DNA from 3 places in the Arthrobacter sp. 92 genome. Region 2 is predicted to be linked to each of the others. Evidence: predicted binding sites of a transcription regulator. Region 2 holds the regulator's gene; each other region holds the start of a gene.
The links. The regulator HrcA, encoded in region 2, represses chaperone genes, less so after heat shock. The targets are predictions, from matches to a motif close to TTNGCACTCGNNNNNNNCGAGTGCNAA.
Positions count from the first base shown of each region.

Region 1: a site for HrcA is predicted at 1,608-1,634, ahead of ACP4XC_RS17650 (FmdB family zinc ribbon protein). Genes of this name have one in related genera too.
Region 3: a site for HrcA is predicted at 2,779-2,805, ahead of groL (chaperonin GroEL). Genes of this name have one in related genera too.

Region 1 is NZ_CP189863.1:3,803,424-3,810,025, reverse strand. It holds gene ACP4XC_RS17660 (AAA family ATPase) at 1-341, shown strand, start outside; gene cpaB (Flp pilus assembly protein CpaB) at 418-1,170, opposite strand; gene ACP4XC_RS17650 (FmdB family zinc ribbon protein) at 1,280-1,531, opposite strand; gene ACP4XC_RS17645 (5-formyltetrahydrofolate cyclo-ligase) at 1,659-2,255, opposite strand; gene galU (UTP--glucose-1-phosphate uridylyltransferase GalU) at 2,348-3,262, shown strand; gene ACP4XC_RS17635 (GNAT family N-acetyltransferase) at 3,269-3,886, shown strand; gene ACP4XC_RS17630 (hypothetical protein) at 4,025-4,972, shown strand; gene ACP4XC_RS17625 (SDR family oxidoreductase) at 5,105-5,905, shown strand; tRNA gene ACP4XC_RS17620 (tRNA-Ala) at 5,954-6,026, shown strand; gene ACP4XC_RS17615 (hypothetical protein) at 6,018-6,569, opposite strand.
Region 2 is NZ_CP189863.1:2,377,971-2,384,572, forward strand. It holds gene lepA (translation elongation factor 4) at 1-891, shown strand, start outside; gene hemW (radical SAM family heme chaperone HemW) at 952-2,181, shown strand; gene ACP4XC_RS10935 (DUF4870 domain-containing protein) at 2,217-2,636, opposite strand; gene ACP4XC_RS10940 (DUF3097 domain-containing protein) at 2,810-3,661, opposite strand; gene hrcA (heat-inducible transcriptional repressor HrcA) at 3,885-4,898, shown strand; gene dnaJ (molecular chaperone DnaJ) at 4,995-6,122, shown strand; gene ACP4XC_RS10955 (16S rRNA (uracil(1498)-N(3))-methyltransferase) at 6,125-6,602, shown strand, end outside.
Region 3 is NZ_CP189863.1:928,879-935,480, reverse strand. It holds gene ACP4XC_RS04350 (RNase H family protein) at 1-814, opposite strand, end outside; gene groL (chaperonin GroEL) at 970-2,598, opposite strand; gene ACP4XC_RS04340 (ABC transporter substrate-binding protein) at 2,891-4,210, opposite strand; gene ACP4XC_RS04335 (cold-shock protein) at 4,210-4,413, opposite strand; gene ACP4XC_RS04330 (LytR C-terminal domain-containing protein) at 4,618-5,265, opposite strand; gene ACP4XC_RS04325 (DUF3263 domain-containing protein) at 5,314-5,628, opposite strand; gene ACP4XC_RS04320 (uracil-DNA glycosylase) at 5,773-6,540, shown strand.

The DNA.
Region 1 (6,602 bases), 1.4 Mb from region 2:
AGGAAATGAACGGCAAGGAATCTGGCGGCTCACGCAACGGAACGCCCGGGACTGGTGAAAACGGGACCGGCGAACACGGCACCGGCGAACACGGCACTGGTGAACACGGCCTCGGCGAGCCTGGCGCCGTCGAGTCCCGCCTTAGCCGGCGGGGCGCTTCGGACGAGTTCATGGGGGATGAGAGCCAGGAGAACGGGCGTTCCCGTGCTTCCGCCACGGTGCCCACGGGTGTGTTGCCTAACAAGGCCTCCGAGGACGATCCGAAACGCTGGGGAGACCACGCCTCGGAATACGATCACGACGCATGGCTCCAGGAGCAGAAGCCCCCGCATTGGGGCTAGTCGGCGCGGCCAACAACCAACTCGGCCTGGGAACACCGTATCGCCGCCCCTCTAACCAGGGGCCTGGGCCACAAGCCTAACCGGGGGATGCGACCAGCACGAAGAACAGCTTCCCTTGGGTTGAGGCCCCGGCGAGCCTGCGTGCCTGCTCGGGGTTCGCGGCCACAACCATCAGACCGTCGGTTTCCCCGGTTCCCAGCCATTGGCCGGTTTTACCCCCCTGACCGGATGTCCACAGCACCGGTACGGCGGCAGCCAAGACCTCTGAGGCGCCGGGGCGTTCGTAGTCATTTCCCGTGGTCATCACAACGTTGACCAGCTGCCCGGGCGCCAGCAGCTGGATGGACGAGGGGTCGGCCATTCTCAGCGGCACGGCCGCCGAGCCAGGCACTGTGCCGGTCAGCAGCCCGGGACCAAGCAACTGGGCATCCGAGAGTAACTGCCCTTTCCTCAGGGGTGCTGCCAGCTGCTTCCCTTCAAGAGCGGAGCCGTCGGTGAAGGAACCCTCCGGCAGCATCCCGGGCGGCACCCTGACTGCGGCAAGGTCGGCGGTCCCCAAGGTGCTGCCGGCCGCCAAGTCATGGGCTGAGGCTACAGCCAGCACCATGGAGGCGGGAGCGGGGGTGAGCTGTTGCACAGCCATGCCCGCGGCGGCGCACATCAGGAGTGCGACGGCGAGCCTGCGGTGGCGGTTGATCCAGTTGGCAAACCGACGTCTCCGCGGAAGAGCGCCTCGCGCGGAACGGGTCGACCTCAGGGCCCTGGGACGTCCCAGCGGTCTGGTGGTGCGGCGGTCATCCGGCAGCCGCTTGCGGAGGGTAATGGCCATACCGTCACGCTACGGAGTCAGCCAAGCCGTGGCATGCCCCTAAGCGCGCTATGTGGATAAACGACCCGCATTTACGGGCTCGCGCGACGTGGCGCGGGGGAGGGGCGGATCAGCTTGCTGCGGCGGCTGGGGCGGGAGTCGGAGCGGGCGCGGCCGGGGCCGGCGAGACGCTGCTTCCCTTTGTATCGCGGGAATCGGTGCGGTAAAAGCCCGAACCCTTGAAGACCACCCCAACGCTGTTGAACTTCTTGCGAAGCGTTCCCTCGCACTCGGGGCAGGACGTCAGGCTGCTGTCGGTGAAGGACTGCACAATCTCGAAGGCGTGGCTGCAGTCCTTGCAGGCGTATGCATACGTGGGCACTGAAAATCCTCCTCTGGGACAAACGACCAGGTCCCGTGCTGCCTGGTGCGGAATTCCGTTGCCGGACGTCCCGCCCTTAGCAGTCGCAGGGCCTGAGTGCCAATTCTATCACCCCGGCCGGCCCGTTCTACATCAGCGTGGCGAGGCCTTCGGGAGTGAGGGCCGCCGGAACTCGCTGGTCAAAGGACTCGGCAGGAATCTGTCCCGGGGGGAGGATTTCGCTCTGGTAGACGACGGCGGCAACCGGCAGCCGCAGACCACGGGCCGCCAGGTTCGCGAGGAACTTGTCGTAGTAACCGCCGCCCTGGCCGATCCTGTTTCCCGAGCCATCCAGGGCCGTGGCGGGAATAAAAATTCCGGCCACGTCCCCGAACACCTCCGCGCCGTGCCGGTCCCCCAGGGGTTCCTGGATGGGGGCATAAGCGCTGCGCACGAATTCCGTGGCCGGCGTCCAGTAGACCCAGCTTAATGTGATGGACGGCCCGCAGACAGGCAGGAGGACTTTGTGCCCCGCATTCTCCAGCGCTCTTAGAAGGGGAAGGGTGGGAGGCTCGGCGCCGACTCCCAGGTAGGCGGCGAAAGTCCGGGGCTGTCCTGAGGAGATCCGGCGGGCCCATTCGAGCCCGTTGCGGGCGATGCCGGCGCCCGCTTCTTCGAGCGCGGCAGGCAGGAGCGCCGCCCGGCGGATCCGGTGGCGTGCGCGTATTTCGTCCTTCGATGACAATGCGTAGATCCTTCCGCAACTGGGCTGCCCAAAGGGGTCAGGGGCTCCTTGAGCAATTACCGAATGTTTGGTCCCTCCGTTAGATTAGTCCAGTGACTACCACCAATACTTCCGTCCGCAAGGCTGTCATTCCCGCTGCGGGTCTCGGTACCAGGTTCCTGCCGGCCACCAAGGCCATGCCCAAGGAAATGCTGCCCGTCGTTGACAAGCCCGCGATCCAGTACGTCGTGGAAGAGGCCGTCAACGTGGGCCTGAACGACATCCTGATGATCACCGGCCGGAACAAGCGCGCCCTTGAGGACCATTTCGACCGGGTGCCGTCGCTCGAGGCAGCGCTTGAAGCCAAGGGGGACACGGCCAAGCTCGAGTCCATCCAGGCGGCCAGCAACCTCGGTGACATCCACTACGTGCGCCAGGGCGACCCCATGGGCCTTGGCCATGCGGTGCTGCGTGCCAAGCAGCACGTGGGCTATGAGCCGTTCGCCGTTCTTCTTGGTGACGACCTCATCGATGCCCGGGACGAACTCCTCAGCACCATGATCGCGGTCCAGGCTAAGACTGGCGGGTCGGTGGTGGCCCTCATTGAGGTTGAACCATCGCAGATCAGCTCGTACGGTTGCGCGGACATCGAAGAGACAGACAGCGACGGCTACTACCGGATCAGGAAGCTGGTCGAGAAGCCCGACGTCGACGAGGCTCCTTCCAACCTCGCCGTGATCGGCCGCTACGTGCTCCACCCGGCAGTGTTTGATGTGCTTGAGCGCACCGAACCTGGCCGCGGCGGGGAAATCCAGCTCACGGACGCCCTTCAGGAGCTCGCTGCCGGCACCGGCGAAGGCTACGGCGTTTACGGCGTTGTGTTCCGCGGACGCCGCTATGACACCGGGGACAAGCTCAGCTACCTGAAGGCCTGCGTCCAGTTGGCCTGCGACAGTGACGACCTTGGTCCCGGACTCCGCGAATGGCTGCCGGAGTTCACAGCCAGCCTGTCCAACGTGTCCAAGTAACCCCCAATGAGGGGCGCCATCTGGCCGGTGACGTTGGAGTGCGGAGACATTGTGCTTCGCCCCATCCGGTACCGGGACCGGAAGGAATGGACCGCTGTGCGGTCGCGGAACAGCGAATGGCTCGCCCCTTGGGAAGCCACCAATCCGGCGCCCGGAGGCGCTCTGCCGGACTACCGCCAAATGGTCAGATCCCTCAATGCGCAGGCCGCCCAAGGCACCGCGTTGCCGTTCGTGATCACGGAGTGGACGCCGGGCTTTCGCCAGCCCCTGATCGTGGGCCAGTTGACGGTGTCATCCATTGTCTGGGGGTCGGCAATGATGGCCACGCTTGGCTACTGGGTTGACAAGGCACGCGCTGGGCACGGAATCGCCCCCACAGCGGTCGCCATGGCTACCGACCACTGCTTCCAGGTCCTGGGCCTGCACCGGATGGAAATCAATATCCGGCCTGAGAATGGGCCAAGCCTGCGGGTGGTGGAGAAGCTGGGCTTCCGGGACGAGGGCTACCGGCCCCGGTTTCTGCATATCAATGGCGAATGGGCAGATCACCGCACTTTTGCCTTGACCTCCGAGGAAGTTCCGGAAGGACTTCTCGCCCGCTGGTTGAAAACACGCCCCTCCTGAACACCGCCCCCTGAGCGGCCCCTTTCGTCAGATCTCCACTGATTTTCGAGCCGGGCGGCGACACACCGGAGCGAATGCGAGTGCACTCAGCAAATTGCTCATACGGTTTTGAATGTGGACTTCCCCCTTAGCAGCTCAGTGATCCTTGTTGTCGCTGTTGCGCTGTGGATTGTGTGGGTGGCCCCGTACGTACTCCGGAATCGACGGCTTCAGTTCCAGCCCGCCGTCGAGCTGATGCTAGATGTCACAGACGCCGAACCAGCACAACCGCAAGCCGGGAAAGTCTTACACATGACTCCCCAGCAGGAGAAGCCAATGGAAACCACGAACAGCCCGCGATCAGCACAAGGTCCCTCGACCTCCGAGGCCGAACGGCGTCCGGTTGCGGCGCGTCCCGGCGCCTTCAGGGTCCGTTACGGACGCTGCGCGATCGCGTTTGTGGGATTGATGTGCCTTCTCACCGGGATCGTGGCCGGTGCCCTGCGCGTCTTCGGTGTCGGCTCGTCGTGGGTGCCCGTGGGGGCACTCCTGACAGGTTTTATGGCGGTCTTCCTCCTCCGGCGGCTCGCTGTGCGCGACCGCCGCGCCAAAGTGAACGCCGCCTTTCGGGCAGCCATGGCTGAACCGTCGACTCGGCCCGCAGTTGCTCCTCCGCTTCCCAACCGGGTCCCCGCCCACGACACTCCGAAAGTTCCGGACAGGCCTTTGTTCGACGCCGAAGCCGATCGGCCCAGGATCAAGCCGCTAACCGCGCTGGAACTGCGCCAGGCAGCATTGGCGGAGGCCGCGGCGTCCGGGGATAACAGTGTCCGCGCGCCCGAAACCTGGGGCGGCGCCGCCGACGGGGACGCCAGCTGGGAGCCGGTGGAGGTACCGAAACCGACCTACGTCGAGGCCGCCAAGGCCGAGCGCGCCGCGCCCGAGCCACTCGCCCTGCCCGAGGCGCCCAAGGCTGTGGGCAAGCCGTCGCTCAAGCAGGGCACTGCTGCTGCTCCGCCCGCTGCTCCGCCACTGGCCAAGCCGCTGACCAAGGCACAGAGCGCCCTGAGCAATTTGGACGACGTCCTGCAGCGCCGCCGCGCCTGACTGGACCCCAACGCTCCGGACCGCCCCCAGATGGCTGTCCGGGGCTTTGCTGTTTGTCCTCGGGGCCGTCCTTCGGCTGGCAGTCCGCCCGAGGGGGTGCCGGTCCACGCCAGGTCCCTGTAGCCTCGGACCATGACTCGCATCTGCGTAGCCGGAGGCACCGGCCAGGTGGGCCGGGAAGTGGTGCTTCAGGCCTTGGCCCGCGGCCACGAGACCGCCGCCTTCAGCCGCCACCCGCCGTCGGCCGGGGAGGCCGCCCATCACGACGGCGCGGCCTACTACCGTGCCGACGTCACCACAGGCGCGGGGCTGGGGCAGGCGCTGGCCGGATCCGACGTCGTGGTTGACTGCCTGGAGGCGCGGGGTGGTAAGGCGCTGAGGGCCTTCGCTTCAAGTGGCGTCCGCCTCCTGAAGGCCGCGGAGGAGGCTGGGATTCCCAAGGCGGTGCTTCTGTCCATCATTGGCTGTGACCAGGTGGCGCTCCGCTTCTACTCGTCCAAGGCAGAAAAGGAAATCGTGTATGCGGAGTCCGGCCTTGAGACAGTGACTGTGCGGTCCACCCAGTTTCACAGCCTGCTGGCCCAGCTGTTCGCGGCCGGCTCCAGGATCGGCCTCATTCCAGTGGTGCGGGGCGCGAAGTTTCAGACCATCGCTCCGGCGGAGGTGGCTGCTGCGCTCCTGGAGGCGGCGCTGGAGCCGCCCTCCGGGGAACGGCACAGGCTCCGGACCATCGGGGGGCCCGAGGTCAACGACATGGGGGAGCTTGCCGAAACCTGGAAGCAACTCACCGGCTCGCGGGCCAGGCTGGTCAGGCTGCCGCTTCCCGGCTCAATGGGGGAGTATGTGCGCGACGGCAGGAATCTGATCCCCGAACAACGCTACGGAAGTGAGACATTCGGAGCCTGGTTGGCCAAGCGCGCGGATTATTTGTAGCCTAGGGACACCGGTATGCGCGTTCATCGATCAGGGACGCCTTACCCGGGGGCTATAGCTCAGTTGGTAGAGCGCTTCGTTCGCATCGAAGAGGTCAGGGGTTCGAATCCCCTTAGCTCCACAGTTTGAAGGACCCGCCATCTCTGTTCGGTTTCTCCTTGGACAGGTCGATGATCCATTCGGGGGTTTCGTCCCCGCTGAGCTTGTCCAGTGTGGATCGTGCCCTCGCGGCCGCAATCTGGACCTTGCGATCCCTGGGGCTGACTGACGCGGGGCGCTGTGACGGTGCGATTGCATCCGTCCTGGGTTGAGGGGGCCGTCGCGCCCTGTCGGCCGCTTCCAGCGGAGCCTCTGTGCCAATCGTGAGCAGGACGGCATCTTCGGGCGTGGCCAGCTTGCTCTTGCCCAGGACGTTGATGGCCTGCTGGCCGAGCTGTGCCCGGATGGCCTCATCGGACATCGAAGCGTCCAACGCCCACTCGGCCCGCCGCCACCACTCGGCACGGTTGTCAGCACGGCGCCTCTGCGACAGGGTGGCGGCCGCGATGGCAGCTGCTATGAGTGCGGCAATCAAAGGGGCGAACGCCGCCCACACCTGCCAGTTGGCGGATGGGGCAGTATGAACGAACACATCGACCGGGTTCGGAGAAGGCGTCGGCGGCATGCGAAAAGCCTAGGCCTTAGTGCCGACGGATTG
Region 2 (6,602 bases):
CCGGTCCTTCGTGATGCGCTGGAGAAGCTCATGCTCAACGATGCCGCGCTCGTGTACCAGCCGGAAACCTCGGCCGCGCTTGGCTTCGGCTTCCGCGTGGGCTTCCTGGGGCTGCTGCACCTGGAAATTACCCGTGAACGCCTTGAACGCGAGTACAAGCTGGACCTGATCTCCACCGCACCCAACGTGGAATACGAGGTCACCCTCGAGGACAAGAGGGTTGTCCATGTGACCAACCCCAGTGAATACCCCACCGGGAAGATCGCCGAGGTCCGGGAGCCGATGGTTTCCGCCACCATCCTGGCGCCGAACGAGTTTGTCGGGGCCATCATGGAACTGTGCCAGAGCCGCCGCGGCGTGATGGGCGGCATGGACTACCTCTCCGAGGACCGCGTCGAAATCCGGTACCGGCTGCCGCTGGCCGAAATCGTCTTCGATTTCTTCGACATCCTCAAGTCCAAGACCCGCGGCTACGGCTCGCTGGACTGGAAGGCCGACGGCGACCAGGTTGCCGACCTGGTCAAGGTTGACATCATGCTCCAGGGCGAACAGGTGGACGCCTTCAGCGCCATCACCCACCGGGACAAGGCGTACGCCTACGGCGTGATGATGACGGGCAAGCTGCGCGAGCTCATACCCCGCCAGCAGTTCGAGGTGCCCATCCAGGCCGCGATCGGATCCCGGATCATAGCCCGTGAAAGCATCCGGGCCATCCGCAAGGACGTCCTGGCCAAATGCTACGGCGGTGACATCACCCGAAAGCGCAAGCTGCTGGAAAAGCAGAAGGAAGGCAAGAAGCGCATGAAGATGGTGGGCCGCGTGGAGGTCCCGCAGGAAGCGTTCATCGCAGCGCTCACCACGGACGAATCCAAGGACAAGGCCAAGAAGTAGCAGTGAAAGTAACAACCGCGGCAACGACTGTGGCGGAAATCCCTGGAGGAGGCCGCACCAGTGCCTAGCGTTCTTCCCTTGGGCGACCCCGCGCCGTCGGACGGGCACTTGCCTGCGCAGGCCGCCGACGGCGCGGCGGACCGCGGATTTGGACTGTACGTGCACATCCCGTTCTGTGCAGTGCGCTGCGGATACTGCGATTTCAACACTTACACGGCCACCGAGTTGGGCGGCGGGGCGTCCCAGGACGCGTACGCGTCCACGGCCATCGCCGAGGTGGAGTTTGCCGGCGCCGCCCTGACGGCGTCGGGCCTGCCGGAACGTCGGCTGCAGACCGTCTTTTTTGGCGGGGGCACACCCACCCTGCTTCCGGCGGCTGACCTGGCGCGCATCCTCGCGGCGGCCGTCGAGGAATGGGGCCTTGCCCCCGGGGCGGAGGTGACCACCGAAGCCAACCCGGACTCAGTCACGCCCCAGTCCCTCCAACTGCTGGCCGACGCCGGGTTCACCCGGGTCTCCTTCGGCATGCAGTCGGCGGTACCGCATGTGCTGAAAGTCCTGGACCGCACCCACACGCCCAGCCGGGTGCCGCAAGTTGTTGAGTGGGCCAGGGCCGCTGGCCTGTCGGTGAGCCTGGACCTCATTTACGGGACGCCGGGGGAGTCGCTCGAGGACTGGCGCTATTCGCTCGAAACCGCCTTGTCCTACCAGCCCGACCACATCAGCGCGTACGCCCTGATCGTGGAGGCGGGCACCAAACTGGCGGCTCAGATCCGGCGGGGAGAAGTCCCCGGGATCGACGACGATGACCACGCGGCCAAATACGAACTCGCCGATGAGCTCATCACCGCGTCAGGCCTCGCCTGGTACGAGGTCAGCAACTGGTCCCGCACCCCGGGCCAGGCCTGCCGTCACAACCTTGCCTACTGGCGGGGGGACGACTGGTGGGGCGTTGGCCCCGGCGCGCATTCCCACGTGGGCGGGGTGCGCTGGTGGAACGTCAAGCACCCCACCGCTTACGCCGGGCGGCTGGCGTCAGGCGCCTCGCCGGCCGCGGGCAGGGAGACCCTGGACGCCGAGACCCGCAATGTTGAACGGGTCATGCTTGAGGCCAGGCTCAGCTCCGGCCTGGCTGTCGAATCGCTGGGGACATCCGGGAGGCATGCCGTCGCGGGACTGATAGCGGACGGCCTGGTGGACCCCGCCGCGGCCTTCAAGGGCAACCTCGTCCTCACCCTTAAGGGCCGGCTCCTCGCGGACGCAGTGGTCCGCAGGATTCTGCCGGACTGACAGGGCTACTTGACCAGGTCTCTACGTGATCCGCCCTACTTGATCCAGCGCAGGTTGTACTCGTAGCGGTGCGGCTGGCCGCGGTTTACGTGGATCCCGGCGGCTACCGAGAAGCAGGTAACCGCGATCCAGATCAGCGTGGCCAGCACGGCAAAGATGTTCCCCACCACCGGCAGCATCACCAGGAGATTGCAGAGAACCGCCGCGATGGTGGGCGGTAGCGTGAAGTTCAATGCTTCCTTGGACTCCTGGGCCGTGAACGGTCCCCGGTCCTTGAAAATCAGGTAGATAAGCAATGAGGGCACACACCCGAGGATGCCGCCGAAGTGCGCCAGGGTGGCCCACTGCCGGTCTTCGCTGGCTGTCAGCGGCAGCGCGTTTGCCGGCACACCATGATACTGGGGCTGGCCATGCCCGGCCTGGTTGTCCCTGTGTTCACGTGCGTCTTCTGCCACGGTTTCGTCCTTCGGATTGCAGTGGTGCGTTGGTTCCCGGAAAAGGCGGGGGCTGAGCTAGGAGCAGCAACCGCCGTATCAAGAATACTGGGTGGGACCCGCATTCGAAGAGTGCGGCACCCTGCCGCGCGGGAAACACACAGGTCAGCGCCGGGTTACAGCACAGGGGCTGGCTATGGCGCGGTGAGGAAGTCGATGACCTCTTCCACCCGGCCCAGCAGCGAGGGCTCCAGGTCCGCGTAGCTCCGGACTGCACCGAGGAGCTTCTGCCATCCGAGCCCGATATCCTCCTTCGTGGAGTGGGGCCAGCCGAACGCCGTCAGGATCCCGGTTTTCCAGTCAACGCCGCGTGGGATCACCGGCCACTGCTCGATGCCAAGGACTGCTGGCCTGATCGCCTGCCAGACGTCCACATAGGGATGGCCCACAATCAGCACGTTTCCGGCCGCCCCGGAGGATCGCATGACCCCTTCGGCGATCCTCGATTCCTTGGAATCGGGCACCAAATGGTCCACCAGCACTCCCAGCCGGCGCCCCGGTCCGGGACCAAAGTCCGCTACGGCACCTGCAAGGTCATCGATTCCGTGCAGGGGCTCGACGACGATGCCCTCCGCCCGCAGGTCGTCGCCCCAGACCTTTTCCACCAGTTCGGCGTCGTGCTTTCCTTCCACCCAGATCCGGCTGGCTTTCGCCACCTGGGCGCGTTGCCCGTCCACCCGGACGGATCCTGACGCCGTCCTGGCCGGGGCGGCCGCGCTTGCCTGCGCCCGGGGTGCGGGAGGCATCAGCCGGATGGGCAGTCCCTCCAGCAGGAAACCATGGCCAAGGCGGAAACTGCGTGATTTGCCCCGCCGGTCCTCGAGAGCCACCACATGCATGCCGCCGGATTTCTCCACTCTTGTCACAGCGCCAACCCAGCCGGACTGCACCTCTTCCAGCACCATGCCGCGTTCAACCGGCACTTCGGGAAGCTCGGACTTCCGGGGAGCCGAGATGTCCTGCGGGCCCCAGTTCTGGTACGACATCCGTTACACACTGCCTTGCTCTAGGAGGTTTGAATATTGGGAGGCAGTGGCTTCGCGAATGTGCACGTCCATTCCCAGCCCGGAGTTTCGCCCGGAGCGGTACCAATGCTAACAACGCGGCGACTCATATTAGACTGGTTAGCACTTAGACATGACGAGTGCTAACGGTTGCCTGGGTGCAGTCCCAGCCCGTCGCCCGGGAAAAGCCGATCGGAGGTGGAGAATGAGCGAGCCACGCAAGCTTGAAGTATTGCGCGCCATCGTGGAGGACTACGTGCATTCCCGCGAACCCGTGGGCTCCAAGGCGCTGGTGGAACGGCACCATCTGGGTGTTTCCAGTGCCACTATCCGTAACGACATGGCGGCGCTGGAAGATGAGGGACTCATCACCGCGCCGCACACAAGTGCCGGCCGCATTCCCACGGACAAGGGCTACCGCCTGTTCGTCGACCAGATTTCCGCCGTCAAGCCACTCTCGCAGGCCGAGCGGCGCGCCATCCAGACGTTGCTGGAAGGCTCAGAGGACCTGGACGATGTCCTGGAGCGCACGGTGCGGCTGCTGTCCCAGCTGACCAACCAGGTGGCCGTGGTGCAGTACCCGCACCTTAGCCGCGCCATGGTGCGGCACATCGAATTTGTGCTGCTTGCGCCGCGCAAGGTCCTTGTGGTGCTGATTGCCGATACCGGAAAAGTTGATCAGCGGGTCATCGACACCGGCCAGGAACTCAGTGACGATGCGGTCGCGGCACTTCGCACGCGCTTCCTCAAGAGCCTGGCCGGCACGCCGCTGAGCCTCCTCCCGCAGGCGCTGCCCGCCGTCGTCGCCGGCTGCGAACCCTCACGCCGCCATGCCGCGCAGGCTCTGGCACGGGGACTGGACGCGCTGGCGAGCAGCACCCGCGAGGAGCGGATGGTGATGGCAGGGACCGCCAACCTGGCACGGTCCAATGTTGACTTTCCGCTGAGCATCGGTCCGGTCCTTGAAGCGCTCGAGGAGCAGGTGGTGATGCTCCGGCTGCTGAGCGAAATGGCTCAGGATCCCCGGGGCGTGACCGTCAGCATTGGCCGCGAGAACCCTTATGACGGTCTTGCGGAAGCCTCGGTGGTGGCCACGGGATACGGTCCCGGTTCCACTGCCAAGGTGGGGGTGCTCGGCCCCACCCGGATGGACTATCCCACCACTATGGCCGCGGTCCGGGCCGTGGCACGCTACCTTTCCAGGATCCTCGGGCCCTGACGGGTCCGGCACCAGCCAACCAGGCCTTCCCGTGTCCCGGTTTCCCGGACACGGCAGCAGCATCACAGGCAGTACAACCAGGAAGAGATACGAACTTTGAGCAGCCACTACGACGTTCTTGGAGTCTCACCCGAAGCGACGGGCGAAGAGATCAAGAAGGCCTACCGAAAGCTTGCGCGCACCCTCCACCCGGACGTTAACCCCGGTGAGGACGCCTCGGACCGCTTCAAGGCGGTCACGCACGCCTATGAAGTGCTCTCCGACCCGCAGAAGCGCCGCATTTACGACGCAACCGGCAACGAGAACGGCACGGACAATGGCTTCGGCGGTGCCGGCTACTCGGGCCAGGGCTTCGCCTTCCAGGACATCTTCGACACCTTCTTCGGCGCCGGCGGCTCCTCCGGTCCGGCTTCCCGCGTCCGCCGCGGGCAGGACGCCCTCATCAGCGTCCGCATCGACCTTCGGGACGCTGTCTTCGGCGTCAATAAGAAGCTCGAAGTGGACACGGCCGTGACGTGCCCCACCTGTGACGGCTCCTGCTGCAGGCCGGGGACCCACCCCGAGCGCTGCGACATTTGCGGCGGCAGCGGTCAGGTCCAGCGGGCCGTCCGCTCCATCCTGGGCCAGGTTATGACGGCCGCTCCGTGCGGCTCCTGCGAAGGCTTCGGAACCGTCATCAAGGACCCGTGCAACGAGTGCAACGGGCAGGGACGCATCCGCAGCCGGCGAACACTGACCGTCAAGGTTCCCGCCGGTGTGGCGACCGGAACCCGGATCCAGCTCGGCGGCCAGGGCGAAGCCGGACCTGCCGGCGGACCCTCCGGAGACCTCTATGTGGAGATCCGGGTCAACAACGATCCCACCTACCTGCGCGACGGCGACGACCTGCACGCCACGCTCAACATTCCCATGACCGCGGCGGCGCTCGGCACTGAGGTCACCTTGGAGACCTTCGACGGCACGCAGGAAATCGACGTCAAGGCGGGAACCCAGTCCGGCGAGATCATCACCCTGCGTGGCCTCGGCGTCACCCACCTGCGCGGTTACGGCCGTGGCGACCTGAAGGTCCACCTGCAGGTGGAGACCCCCAGCAAGCTCGACCCTGCCCAGGAGGACCTGCTCCGGCAGCTCGCCAAGCTGCGCGGGGAGCAATACACCGAAGGGAAACTTGCCGCCAGCGGCGGGGTCTTCGCCAAGCTGCGGGACCGGCTCGGTAACCTGTAGCAGTGAGCAACCCGGTCTTTTTCACCGCCGCCGGAACCTTGGATGACCAGGTCCCCGGTTCGCAATTCGTTCTCGACGGCGCCGAGGCGCGGCATGCCGTGACGGTGAAACGGCTCGCCGTGGGGGAGTCTGTGGACATAGCCGACGGAGCAGGAAAACGCCTTACCGGAACGGTGGCCGCCGTTGGCCCTGGCCAGCTCACGGTGCAGTGTTCGGCGCTGGAAATCGAAAGCCGCCCGGACGTCCGCCTGGTCCTGGTCCAGGCGCTTGCCAAAGGCGACCGGGACGAGCTGGCGGCCGAGACAGCCACCGAACTGGGCATCGACGCCATCATCCCCTGGCAGTCCGAACGTGCCATCGTGCGGTGGAAAGGCGAACGCGCGGCCAAAGCGCACGCAAAATGGCAGTCCGTGGTGACTGCGGCCGCAAAGCAGGCCCGCCGGGCGTGGATTCCCGAGGTCCGTGCCGCCGTCGACGGCC
Region 3 (6,602 bases), 1.4 Mb from region 2:
TCACCGCGTCACGGTTCCACATCCGTCCGGAACTGCCGATCTCGGTAAATTCCGGGTGAAGCAGCACGCCGGTACGGCCAATGTCCGCCCGGACGTCCGGGCGGAGCAGTTCCCGTTCGAGTCCTACGACGATTTCCTCGGGGCTGGCTTCGCCGGCGGTTGCCGCAGCGAACAGTTCGGTATCCAGTTCGCTAAAGAGGTCGGGCTCGCTATAGCGGCCGTCAGCAAAAAGCTCCTGCTGACCGCTCCTCTGCTGCACGCCATGGCCAGCCGCTTCCTCGGCGGGGCGGCGGGCACCAGCCGGGGCTACAGAGGCCGCGGGGGCCGATGCTGTCGCGGCAACGGCGCCTGCCGTGAATCCAGGGCCCGACCTCACGGCCACGCCCTGCTGGTACGCCGTTGCGGCCGCCCGGGCCCGGTCGTCCGCTGCTTCGTTGAGGTCATGCCCGGCGTGGCCGCGCACCCATTCAAAGGTGTACTTGCGGCCTTTGAGTTCCTTATCGATGTCCTTCAGAATGTCCACGTTCAGGACCGGCTTGCCATCGGACTTGCGCCATCCCTTACGTTTCCAGCCCGGCATCCATTTGGTGACGGAGTTGATGACGTATTGGCTGTCGCACAGGATGTGGAGGTCCTCGTCCGGGAGATGTGAGGTGGCTCGGAACAGGTCCAGCACGGCCATCAATTCGCCCTGGTTGTTGGTCCCGTGCGGCCAGCCCCCGGCCCGCCAGCAGTCATCGTTCACATACCAGGCCCACCCGGCAGGGCCGGGATTTCCTAAAGCCGAACCGTCGGCTGCTGCAGTAATCGTCACTTCACTATCCTGCCAGACCGGGAAGTCACCCGGCGCCCAACGGAGAAGGGATGCCCACCGGAAACCATTAGCGATAGCAGCAGCATCGTTAAAGACGACGGCGGCCCCACCCGAAAGTGGAACCGCCGTCGTACAGTGGCTCGGGGGCCGGGAGGTTAGAAACCGCCCATGCCGCCCATGTCTTCGCCGCCACCCATGGCCGGAGCGTTCTTCTCCGGCTTGTCGGCCACAACGGCCTCGGTGGTCAGGAAGAGGCCCGCGATGGAAGCCGCGTTCTGCAGGGCAGAGCGGGTCACCTTTACGGGGTCGTTGATGCCGGCTGCAAGCAGGTCGACGTACTCGCCGGTTGCTGCATTGAGGCCGTGGCCTGCGGGCAGGCCGCGAACCTTGTCCACAACAACACCAGGCTCCATGCCGGCGTTGAAAGCAATCTGCTTCAGCGGGGCATCGATGGCAACGCGGACAATGTTCGCGCCCGTTGCTTCGTCGCCGGAGAGCTGCAGGTTGGCGAACGCCTTGGCACCTGCCTGAATCAGGGCAACGCCACCGCCGGCGACGATGCCCTCTTCAACAGCAGCCTTGGCGTTGCGGACTGCGTCCTCAATGCGGTGCTTGCGTTCCTTGAGCTCAACTTCGGTCGCGGCACCGGCCTTGATGACTGCAACGCCGCCGGCCAGCTTGGCCAGGCGCTCCTGCAGCTTCTCGCGGTCGTAGTCGGAGTCGGAGTTTTCGATCTCGGCGCGGATCTGGGAAACGCGGCCGGCGATCTGGTCAGCGTCGCCTGCACCCTCGACGATGGTGGTCTCGTCCTTGGTCACAACAACCTTGCGGGCGTGGCCGAGGAGTTCGAGTCCGGCGTTCTCGAGCTTGAGTCCGACTTCCTCGGAGATGACCTGGCCACCGGTAAGGATGGCAATGTCGGCCAGCTGCGCCTTGCGGCGGTCCCCGAAGCCCGGAGCCTTGACGGCAACGGACTTGAAAGTGCCGCGGATCTTGTTGACGATCAGGGTGGCCAGGGCCTCGCCCTCGATGTCTTCGGCAATGATCAGCAGCGGCTTGTTGGACTGCATGACCTTTTCCAGGACAGCAACCAGTTCCTTGACGTTGGAGATCTTGGAGTTGACGATCAGGATGTACGGGTCCTCAAGGACCGTCTCCTGGCGCTCGGCGTCGGTGACGAAGTAAGCGGAGATGTAACCCTTGTCGAAGCGCATGCCTTCGGTGAGTTCAAGCTCGAGGCCAAAGGTGTTGGACTCCTCGACGGTGATAACACCTTCCTTGCCCACCTTGTCCAGCGCTTCTGCAATCAGTGCACCGATTTCGTCGTCACCGGCGGAGATCGAAGCGGTTGCGGCGATCTCTTCCTTGGTTTCGATTTCCTTGGCGGAGGCGAGGAGCTCGCGCGTGACGGCTTCCACGGCCTTCTCGATGCCGCGCTTGAGGGACAGCGGGTCAGCGCCGGCCGCGACGTTGCGCAGGCCTTCCTTGACCAGGGCCTGTGCCAGCACGGTTGCCGTGGTGGTCCCGTCGCCGGCGACGTCGTCCGTCTTCTTGGCAACTTCCTTGACCAGCTCGGCGCCGATCTTTTCGTAAGGATCGTCCAGCTCGATCTCCTTGGCGATGGAAACACCATCGTTGGTGATCGTGGGGGCGCCCCACTTCTTTTCGAGGACGACGTTGCGTCCACGCGGGCCGAGGGTGACCTTGACGGCGTCGGCGAGGATGTTCAGGCCCCGCTCGAGACCGCGGCGTGCCTCTTCATCAAATGCAATGATCTTGGCCATAACGGCAGTAGTCCTTTCGGGACAGTCGTTAAGAATGAACCTTCGCTGCGGTGCCCGCGACGGACGATCCTTCACCGGTGGCCTCTGTATGCCGCCGGATGGGATCTCACCCCAGCCAGGTATTTCTTTCGCTCCCTGTCCTGTTTGCTTGGTGCGGAACCGGCCGAACCGGCCGGTGCATTAGCAGTCAGTCCGTGGGAGTGCTAAGTCAATAATTAGCACTCCCCCGGGGAGAGTGCAAGCAGTGACCGCACGAAAGGGCCTCCCCGCGCGTCCAATACGCTACGAGCGATCAGCTGCCCGAGCGGGCTGCGGTTTCGGTGCCGGCCATCTTGGCCGTGTTGTCCGCTCCGTAGAGGTAAACCATATAGTTTGCGGCGGTAACATCGCCGTTCGCATCGAAGCCGATGCGCCCGGACTGGCCGTCGTAGTCGGGCGCCTTGCCGGACTTGGCGACGTCCACGCACTCCTTGTAGCTTTTGCACGGCACAGCCGCTTCGGCTGGCTGGTGGCCGGCGGCGGATGGCGGCGATCCCCCGGAGACGGCAACCAGCTTCGACGCGATGGAGGTTCCGGCGTCGTCCTCCGCCACAGCCGCAGCGAGGGCGGCGAGGTTCACGGCGTCATATGTCTCAGCGGCGAAGGTCATATCCTTGAGGCCCGGATCGACCGACACGAGCCCGGCCTGGAATTCCGCGGAGGGGAAGATGCCGGGCAGGATCCCCCGTGCGCCGTCAAGCGCCTTGGAACCCAGTGCCGAGCCGTACTGGCTCATGGCGCCGTCGCTGAGGATCAGCTTCTTCCCTGCCAGGCCGGCGTTATTGAGCTCGGCAATGGCGCCTTGAGCACCCTCCCGCGCCACCAGAACGACGGCGTCGGGAGCCGACGCCTTTGCGGTCCCCGCCGCCTGCCGCGCATCACCGGCCGGGAACTCGGCGTCCGTCACCGGCGCCAGGCCGGACTGCTGGGCGGCGGTCTTCACCGCTGCGGAAACGTCCGTGCCGTAGCTTCCTGCTTCATGGACGATGGCCAGGTTCTTGGCGCCCGCGTCCTTGGCCAACTTGACCAGGACCGCTGCCTGGGCGACGTCGGCCGAGGCGGTACGGAAGTAGTATCCGCCGCTCTTGTACTTGCTCAGGCCAAGCGCGGAATTGGCGGGCGAAATCACGGCCACCTTGGCCCTGGCGAGTACGTCGATAGCAGCCGCGGCCCGGCTCGAATCAGTGGGGCCGACCACCACGTCCGCCTTGGCATCCACCAGCGCCTTGGCTTGGGCAGCCGTATCCTCACCGGTCTTCTCCGGCAGCAGCTCCACGGGTTTGCCCTTGTGGCCGCCGGCCGAATTGATCTCCTGAACTGCCAGTTTGGCAGCGGCCAGCTCCGAGGCGTTGAGGAAGCCCTGTTTCCCCGTGTTGTCCAGGATCAGGCCGATCCGCAGGGTGCCGTCGCCGCTGGCGTCCGCGGAGTCCAGGCGGGCATTCCCGGCCGAGCCCCCGCAGCCGCCGAGGATGATGGCAGCTCCCGCGGCCAGTGCCACCGCACGAGCGCCCCGCAGGCGTCCCCGACGGTGCATGGCGCGGCTCTCAGCGCCTGGCGCCGTGGGTTCAAGCATCAGGCGGGCCGGACGTTTTCTGCCTGGGGACCCTTTTCACCCTCGCCCACCTCAAGCTCCACGCGCTGGCCTTCGTCCAGCGCCCGGTAGCCCTCGCCCTCAATCGCGGACCAGTGAACGAAGACGTCGTCCCCGGAGCCGTCAACGGTGATGAAGCCGTAGCCCTTTTCGGCGTTGAACCACTTCACGGTTCCCAATGCCATAGTGTCCACACTCTCAGCTAGCTTCCGTACGGCCCACGTCCATGTGCGCCGTGAATACAGGTTAAACAGTTGGTTCAATTGGAGGTCAGCAATCACTGTATCCACCAGACATTCCGATGGGCAGGCCCGGGTTTGCGTGGCACGGAATAGTTATTCAGGCGTAACCGGATTCCGTTGCCGCAGCAGGCCAGTCCGGGTTCGGAGTTACTGGAACCCGGGCCCGAGGACCACCACAACCGGCATCTGGAACTGGGCCGAGTCCACCAGTTTGGTGATCTTGAGCAGCGACCCCAAGGCCTCGGCGTTGGCTTTCTGCGCTGCTCCGCTGTAATAGATGACGGACGTGCTTTGCGGCAAGCCGCCCCAGTTCCCCACCGGCCCCAGTGCCCAGCCAGCCGCGGAAACGCTCCCGCTCACCCGGCTCGCAAGGCCGGATGTGGTGGTTCCGTTGTAAACGGCTACCGGCTGTGTCTTGTCAACGGCCTGACCTGCCGCTTCCGGCGCGATGGACGGGCCGTCGCCGGCCGAGGACGTGGGGCCGGGTGCGTCCGACGCCGAGGGTGCGGGACTGGACGATGCCGGAGCCGACGCCGCTGTGCCTTGGGGCGCGGTGGGCGAGGCGGACGCGCCGCTTACCGATGACCCGGCTGCCATCAACGGGGTGCTGCCTTTGGAGAAGCCCAGCTGGGGCAGGAAGAGGAAGGCAATCAGGCCGATCACCAATGCCGCAACGCCTACCGCCAACACGGGCACCAGCCGGTGGCGGGGAGCATCTGCTGCGGCCCGGTGGACACCTTGGCGTGAAGAGGTCTCCGGGACCCTGTCGAATTCATCCCGAGCGAATTTGGTCATGGTAAAACGGTGTCCTCGCTGATTTTGCTGATGGCCCAGCCCTGACTTCTAAGCGTCAGAGCCCAAACGACGCGCGGTGCGCGCCCGTTGGCGTGACGTACGTAGTCTACGCAATCTCTTGACCAGCATGGGGTCATGAGCCAAAGCATCCTCAGTGTCAATCAATGTGTTGAGGATCTGGTAGTAGTGCGTGGCCGAAAGGTCGAAGAGTTCGCGGATGGCCTGCTCCTTGGCGCCGGCGTACTTCCACCACTGCCGTTCCAAGGCGAGCATCTGCTGGTCCCGCCCGCTCAAAGCCCGGCCGGCCGGAGCCTGTTCGACGGGGCGGGCGCGGCTGGCGGTCCCGCTGCCGGAGTCAGCCAGGGGCCGTTGGTCCTGTATTGGTTCTGCCACGGCGCACTCCTTCGCTGAGTTCGGGTCTAAAGTCTCATCCAATGGTACGGGCGAACAACAAGGCTGTCATTTAGGCGGTCGTCTTCCTCCCATGCCGCCTGCAAGAATGGACGCGTGTTTGATTCCGAACCGTTGTTCGAGCTGGAGCCGATTGCCGGGGACACCACGGGATTCGCCGAGATGGTGAACCTGCCTCTGGACACGCTGGTGACAGCGGACTGGGCGCAAGCCCTGGCCCCAGTCGAGGGCGCCCTGCGCAGGGTCCTGGCCTTTCTTGCGGCCGAAGTCGCCGCCGGGCATCAGGTGCTGCCATCCCCGTCCAACGTCCTGCGTGCCTTCCGCCAGCCGTTCGCTGCCGTCAAGGTCCTTATTGTGGGGCAGGACCCGTACCCCACTCCAGGCCACGCCGTGGGGCTGGCCTTTGCGGTGGACGGCCGCACCAGGCCCATTCCGCGCAGCCTGGCAAACATCTATAAGGAACTCGAAGCGGATCTGGGCATCCCGGCCCGGGTCCACGGCGATCTCGGCGCCTGGACGGAGCAGGGAGTGCTGCTGCTCAACCGCGTTCTCAGCGTGCGGGCGGGTTTAGCCGGTTCGCACCGGTCAAAAGGCTGGGAAGAGGTTACGACGGCGGCGATCACCGCCGTCGCCTCCCGTCATGCCCCGGATGGCCGCCCGGCGCCCTTGGTGGCCTTGTTGTGGGGCAAGGATGCCGAGAGCGTCCGCCCCCTGCTGGGCGAGACCCCTGTTCTGGCCAGCGCGCATCCCAGTCCGTTGTCCGCTGCACGCGGCTTCTTCGGCTCGCGGCCTTTCAGCCATGCCAACGCCCTTCTGAAGGAACAGGGCGCCGATGCAGTGGACTGGACGCTGCCCGTTCTCTGAGGAGTGACGCGGGCGCCGCTCCCGACCCGAGCGAGGGCCGCCTGCGGACGCGGGTGTAATGC